2 linked regions of the Arthrobacter crystallopoietes genome follow. The protein of the gene in region 1 interacts with the protein of each later gene in a pairwise test. Links are inferred from orthologs where the notes say so. Each region holds a gene or a part of one and is shown in the gene's direction. Other genes may lie near its edges.

The links. Proteins that work in one complex are often made in the same cells at the same time.
Region 2: the proteins of rplA (region 1) and thrS interact in binary tests that used the Escherichia coli proteins (3 or more experiments, as listed by UniProt). The link is inferred for Arthrobacter crystallopoietes from one-to-one orthologs.

Annotation. Positions count from the first base shown.
Region 1 is NZ_CP018863.1:361,845-365,617, reverse strand. The notes cover bases 406-3,386. They hold rplA (50S ribosomal protein L1), read left to right. Parts: upstream 406-1,532; coding sequence 1,533-2,240; downstream 2,241-3,386. Other genes in these bases: AC20117_RS01695 (GNAT family N-acetyltransferase), read left to right, coding at 2,974-3,386; AC20117_RS01700 (hypothetical protein), read right to left, coding at 2,363-2,830; rplK (50S ribosomal protein L11), read left to right, coding at 930-1,361; nusG (transcription termination/antitermination protein NusG), read left to right, coding at 406-804. Outside these bases: more of nusG, read left to right, coding at 1-405; more of AC20117_RS01695, read left to right, coding at 3,387-3,773. UniProt on the Escherichia coli protein: One of the primary rRNA binding proteins, it binds very close to the 3'-end of the 23S rRNA. Forms part of the L1 stalk. It is often not seen in high-resolution crystal structures, but can be seen in cryo_EM and 3D reconstruction models.
Region 2 is NZ_CP018863.1:4,184,510-4,187,830, reverse strand. The notes cover bases 397-3,321. They hold thrS (threonine--tRNA ligase), read left to right. Parts: upstream 397-812; coding sequence 813-2,831; downstream 2,832-3,321. Other genes in these bases: AC20117_RS19250 (HIT family protein), read left to right, coding at 2,828-3,321; AC20117_RS19260 (DNA polymerase III subunit alpha), read left to right, coding at 397-739. Also shown: more of AC20117_RS19260, read left to right, coding at 1-396. UniProt on the Escherichia coli protein: Catalyzes the attachment of threonine to tRNA(Thr) in a two-step reaction: L-threonine is first activated by ATP to form Thr-AMP and then transferred to the acceptor end of tRNA(Thr). The rate-limiting step is amino acid activation in the presence of tRNA.

The DNA of each region.
Region 1 (3,773 bases):
CAGGCTACTGAGACCGGTGCCGATCAGGCACCGGCTTCCGACGTTCCCGGGGAAGTTTCCGAGGAAACGGAACCGGCCGACGAAGCAACCGTTGAAACCGCACCGGCCGAAGGCGAAGAGCCGGCCGAAGGCGAAGAGCTTGCCGACGCCGACGCAGAGGAAGCTTCCGCAGTGGAGCCCGCCGCAGCCCCTGAAGAGGATCCGGTCGAGGCGTTCCGCGCCAAGCTGCGCCGCCAGGAGGGTGACTGGTACGTCATCCACTCGTACGCCGGCTACGAAAACCGTGTGAAGGTCAACCTGGAGACCCGTATCCAGACCCTGAACATGGAGGACTACATCTTCGAGATCCAGGTCCCCATGGAAGAGGTCGTGGAGATCAAGAACACCACGCGCAAGATCGTCAACCGCGTGCGCATCCCCGGCTATGTGCTGGTCCGCATGGAACTGACGGATGCTTCGTGGGGCGCCGTGCGCCACACTCCCGGTGTGACCGGCTTTGTCGGCAACGCCCACAACCCGGTTCCGCTGAGCCTGAACGAAGTGTTCTCCATGCTGGAGCACACCGTCACCGCCGGCAAGACCGAGGGTGGCAAGCCCTCCAAGGCTGCACAGCCTTCGGCCCCGATCACGGTGGACTTCGAGGTCGGCGAATCGGTCACGGTCAATGACGGCCCGTTCGAGACCTTGCCTGCCACGATCTCCGAGATCAAGCCGGAATCCCAGCAGCTGGTGGTTCTGGTGACCATCTTCGAGCGCGAGACTCCGGTTACGCTCTCGTTCAACCAGGTCACCAAGATCCAGTAGTAAAGATTTCGCGCAGCCCGGCCCGCTTTAGCCGGAACTGCGCGGGCGGCCGCCACGCCATGGCGGCCAAACCACCGCCGGCACGCTCCTGTGTCTGCGGTACGTAAATTAGAGAAGGACCCGATATGGCCCCGAAGAAAAAGGTCACCGGCCTCATCAAGCTGCAGATCCAGGCAGGCGCCGCCAACCCGGCACCGCCGATTGGTCCGGCACTTGGTCAGCACGGTGTCAACATCATGGAATTCTGCAAGGCGTACAACGCCGCTACGGAAGCCCAGCGCGGAAATGTGATCCCGGTTGAAATCACGGTTTACGAAGACCGTTCCTTCACCTTCATCACCAAGACCCCGCCGGCTGCAGAACTGATCAAGAAGGCTGCTGGCGTGCAGAAGGGTTCCGCAACCCCGCACACCACCAAGGTAGCCAAGCTGACCCAGGCTCAGGTTGAAGAGATCGCCTCCACCAAGATGGATGACCTCAACGCCAACGACATCCAGGCTGCTGCCAAGATCATCGCCGGCACCGCCCGCTCCATGGGCATCACCGTCGAGGGCTAATTCCCCAAGGCGTTACCGCTGAACGGCCACAGGGTTTCCCAGGCCGGAAGCAAACAAGACAAAACTAAAGAACGACGGCGCCATACGTCACCTTTTCAAGGTGGCAACGCCGTCGTAGTGGCAGGGCCGGGCGCGGTCCGCAGACCACAACTGCACAAGGAGAAAAAGCAGATGGCAAAGCGCAGCAAAGCATATGAGGCAGCTGTAGCCAAGATCGAGGCGGACAAGCAGTACGCCCCGGTCGAGGCAATCACCCTGGCGAAGGAAAGCAATCCTTCCAAGTTCGACGCCACCGTTGAGGTTGCACTGCGCCTCAGCGTCGATCCCCGTAAGGCTGACCAGATGGTCCGCGGTACGGTCAACCTGCCGCACGGCACCGGTAAGACCGCACGCGTCCTGGTTTTCGCCACCGGTGATAAGGCTGAAGCCGCAATCGCGGCCGGCGCCGACTTCGTTGGTTCCGATGACCTGATCGAAAAGATCCAGGGCGGCTGGACCGACTTCGACGCCGCCGTGGCAACCCCGGACCTGATGGGCAAGGTTGGACGCCTCGGTAAGGTCCTCGGCCCGCGTAACCTGATGCCGAACCCGAAGACCGGCACCGTGACCCCGGACGTGGCCAAGGCTGTCAACGACATCAAGGGTGGCAAGATCGACTTCCGCGTCGACAAGCACGCCAACCTTCACTTCATCATCGGCAAGGTTTCCTTCGATACCAACAAGCTGGTGGAGAACTACGCAGCCGCACTGGAAGAGGTGCTTCGCCTGAAGCCGTCCGCTTCCAAGGGCCGCTACATCTCGAAGGCCACCGTTGCAACGACCTTCGGCCCGGGCATCTCGATGGACCCGAACGTCACCAAGGTTTCCACCGAAGCCTAAGGAAGCAATCCCTACGGGATCTTCTACAACAGAACGGCCCAGCATCATGCTGCGGCCGTTCTGTTCGTTTAAGTGGCGCTTAACTAGCCGGCCCTGACGCGGCCGCCGCTCCCGCAAGGCGGCTAAGACTTGGGTGCCAGCAGGCGGTCAAAGACGAGCCCCGTCGCCTGGGCCTGGACATAGATGTCCACGACGTCCACGGCCCAGTCCTGTGCGCTCCATTCAGATGGCCGGGAGAAACCGGACAGCGATCCGCCCAGCAGTTCACCCCCGTACACGACGGCGAAGACGGTATTGATGGCCTTCTGGCCGCGCAGCCCGAGTGCCGCGGCGGTGCCGTAGGCTGCTCCCCACATGGCTCCGATGGCGAAATGCGCACTGTAGTTCAGCAGCTTGCGTCCGCGGATGGACTCGACCGTCACCGGCAGGAACTTCTCCGTGAGCTCTGCGGGCGCATAACTGTCCGGGCGCCCGGTGATCGGCATTTCTACCAGCCTCTGGAAGGCTGTCATGACCACGGTTCCGGCCATTCCTGCCAGCATGCCGCGGCCGATGAATGCCACCGCTCGTTTTCCAGCGCGTCCGCTCAAGAGCTCCATACTGCATCGTAGGGCCGTTGAGGGATGCCGGGGAAAGGCTTCGCAGGAGATTGGACATGCAGATCGCTGCTGGTGTCGAATTGGTGGAGCAGGTAAGCTGATTGGGGAAAATCAATCACTGAGTGAAGGGCGCTATGTCGACGACGTCGATCACCATACAGCCCATCCGAATTCCCGAATCGTTGGAGACCTCGGATGCAGAGGATTTCGTTGCCTCCTCCGAGCTGGCCAATCTGGTGACCGGCCAGCTGTGGGGCAATAACGACCTTTGGGTCAGCCCTGCCGTGCGGTTGGAGGGCGCCCGCGCCAATGATTACGAGCAGTCGTTGCTGTGGGCGGCCAAGGACGGGGACAGGCATGTTGGCCGCGCCGTCCTGGAAATGACGAAGCGAGACAACCTGCACAGTGCCTTTGTGTACGTCATGGTCCATCCCGGCTTCCGTCGACAGGGGATTGCACGCGAACTGCTGTGGACTGCTGAAGCCTCCGCCCGGGACCACGGCAGAAGGGTGCTGCAGTCCTATAGTGAACACCGGGCGGGCTTTGACCCGGAGGCAGCGGACGTCCTGCGAGCGAAAACGGGTACAGGCTCACTGCCGGGCAGTTCGGCGGCCGTCTGCTTCGCCCGGTCCCATGGATATGAGTTGGAGCAGGTGGAGCGCTTCAGCGTACTTGCGCTGCCGGCGGACGACGCCAGGATCGAGTCGCTGGAGTCGCAGGCGGCTGCGAAGGCGGCGGAGTACCGGCTGGTGGTCTGGGAAGACGTTTGCCCGGAGGAATTCGTGGACCAGTATGCGTTGCTGCGGCAGAGAATGAGCACGGACGTGCCGTTGGGTGAGATCGATTATCAGGAGGAAGCTTGGGACCGCGCGAGGGTACGCCAAGGCGAAGAGGAACTCCGGCGTAAAGGTGGCCATTCCCTCGTCATCGCTGC
Region 2 (3,321 bases), 3.8 Mb from region 1 along the record:
GGCGCGGGCCAAGGTCAGCAGACCTACATTGAAACGGTTGGCCAAACTGGGAGCCTTCGACGAGCTCAACCACCTGGCCGGACGCAAGGGGACCTCCACCCGCGCGGATCTCGTCCATCACCTGGATAAGCCTCCGGTCCGCCCGGTTCCGCGCCGCTACGAACCCATCGACGGCCAGCTCTCATTCCCGCTGGGCGATCTGGAATTGAGCAACCTCAAAACATGCCTGCCGGAACCGACGATGCTGGAAAAGGTCCGCACCGAACTGGACCTGCTGGCCGTGGACGTCAGCGCGCATCTGATGGACAGCTACGCGCCGCTGCTGAAAGAACTGAAGGTAACCGCAGCCAAGGACCTGCTTTCCCTGCGCAACGGAACCCAGGTCCTGGTGGCAGGAATCCGGGTCGCCACCCAAACCCCACCCATGCGCGGAGGCCGCCGTGTGGTGTTCATCAGTGTGGATGACGGCACGGGTTGTGTGGACTGCACTTTCTTCCATGAAGCGCAGGACAAGGCCGGGCCCTTGCTGTTCGGCACCAGGCTGCTGTTAATCCAAGGACTGACGAGGAGGACGGGACCGCGGGGTATGAGTCTGCAAGCCACCGATGCCTGGGATCTTTCCCGTCCGGAGACGCTGCCCCTCGTCCGTCCGGCGGAAACACCGGTGTCTGCCCACGAGCAGCCGCACCTGCAACTCCCGGACCGTGCCATGTTGGTCGGGCTCAATATCAGCGGATAACATCAAAGAGGCTCGTGGCACCCAAAGTATGGTGGCGCGGTACAGGCCTAAATCGAAACATAAGGAGACCTTCGTGTCAGCGCCCCAAAACATGACTCTCATCGTCGACGGCGAAGAGAAACAAGTGAACACGGGCATTACCGGGGCGGAGTTATTCTTCGAGCGCCGCGACGTCGTCGTAATGCGCGTGGACGGGGTGCTCAAAGACCTGGACCAGCCGCTGTCCGAAGACGCCAAGATCGAATCCGTAACCATCGATTCCCCCGACGGGCTGAACGTCCTGCGCCACTCCACTGCCCATGTGATGGCACAGGCCGTGCAGCAGCTCCGCCCGGACGCCAAGCTCGGCATCGGCCCGTACATCACCGACGGCTTTTACTTTGATTTCGACGTCGAGGAACCTTTCACTCCTGATGATCTGAAGACCCTTGAGAAGATGATGCTCAAGATCGTCAACCAGAACCAGAAGTTTGCCCGCCGGGTGGTCACGGAGGACGAAGCCCGGGCTGCCATGGCTGATGAACCTTATAAGCTGATCCTGCTGGACAAGTCAGCCGAAGCCGATGAAGCCGGCGAGGGCGTGAACGTCGAGGTCGGTGCCGGCGAGATCACCATCTACGACAATGTGGACCGCAAGACCGGCGACACCATCTGGTGCGACCTCTGCCGTGGCCCGCACCTTCCCAACACCAAGCTCATCTCGAACGCCTTCGCGCTGACCCGCTCGGCGGCCGCCTATTGGCTGGGCAACGAGAAGAACAAGCAGTTGCAGCGCATCTACGGCACCGCCTGGCCCACCAAGGAGGCGCTGAAGGCCTACCAGGAGCGCCTCGCGGAGGCCGAGCGCCGGGACCACCGCAAGCTGGGTTCGGAGCTTGACTTGTTCTCCTTCCCCGATGAACTCGGTTCAGGGCTGCCGGTGTTCCATCCGAAGGGCGGCATTGTCCGCAAGGCGATGGAAGACTATTCACGCCAGCGGCACACCGAAGCCGGCTACGACTTCGTCTACACCCCGCATATCACCAAGGGGCACCTGTACGAAGTCTCCGGCCACCTGGACTGGTACCGCGACGGCATGTTCCCGCCCATCCACGTGGACGAGACCCGCGACCCCGAAACCAATGAAGTGGTCAAACCCGGCCAGGACTATTACCTGAAGCCGATGAACTGCCCGATGCACAACCTGATCTTCCGCTCACGCGGACGTTCTTACCGCGAGCTGCCGCTGCGGATGTTCGAATTCGGTTCCGTCTACCGCTATGAGAAATCGGGTGTGGTGCATGGGCTGACCCGGGTCCGCGGCATGACCCAGGATGACGCCCACATCTACTGCACCCGCGAGCAGATGAAGGACGAACTGACCAATACCCTGAACTTTGTGCTGGCGCTGCTCAAGGACTACGGGCTGGACGATTTCTATCTGGAACTCTCCACCAAGGATCCCGAGAAGTACGTCGGTGCAGACGAAGTCTGGGATGAAGCTACCCGTACGCTGGCCGAAGTCGCCGAAGCCTCCGGTCTGGAGCTGGTTCCGGATCCGGGCGGAGCTGCGTTCTACGGCCCGAAGATCTCTGTGCAGGCCCGCGACGCGATCGGCCGTACCTGGCAGATGTCCACCATCCAGCTGGACTTCAACCTGCCCGAGCGCTTCGAACTTGAGTACCAGGCAGCCGACGGTTCCCGCCAGCGCCCCGTCATGATCCACCGTGCCCTGTTCGGCTCGGTCGAACGCTTCATGGGCGTGCTCATCGAGCACTATGCCGGTGCCTTCCCGGCCTGGCTCGCACCGGTGCAGGTTGTCGGTATCCCCGTGGCGGAGGCCTTCAACGACTACATGGGCGAGGTCATCGCCAAGCTCAAGGCCGCTGGTATTCGGGCGGAAGCAGATTTCGGTTCGGACCGGTTCCCGAAGAAGATCCGGACCGCCAGCAAGGACAAGATCCCGTTTGTCCTCATCGCCGGCGGTGAAGACGCCGAAGCCGGCGCAGTGTCCTTCCGTTTCCGCGACGGCAGCCAGGACAACGGCGTACCCGTCGACGGCGCCGTGGCCAGGATTGTTGAAGCCGTCCGTAACCGGGATCACCAGCTATGACGGATTCGGCGGGTGTGCCTCACCAGCAGCCTGAAGGCCAGATGACCGACGAGTTCGAGCTGGCCGGGGTTCCGGACGCCTTCCAGCGCCTCTGGACTCCGCACCGCATGGCCTACGTCAAAGGCGGACAGGACCAGTTCAAGGGCAAGGACGAGTGCCCCTTCTGCGTGGCGCCGGGACGTTCCGATGAAGAATCCTTGATCGTGTACCGGGGCAAGTTCAACTACGTTGTGCTGAACCTTTTCCCGTACAACCCCGGCCACTTGCTGATCTGCCCGTACCGCCACGTTCCGGACTACACCGACATCACCGTGGAAGAAACAGCCGAGTTCGCCGAGCTGACCCAGACTGCCATGCGCGTGCTGCGCAAGGTGGCCAATCCAACCGGTTTCAACCTGGGCATGAACCAGGGCGTGACCGGGGGAGCAGGCGTGGCCGCACACCTGCATCAGCACGTTGTGCCGCGCTGGGGCGGGGACGGGAATTTCCT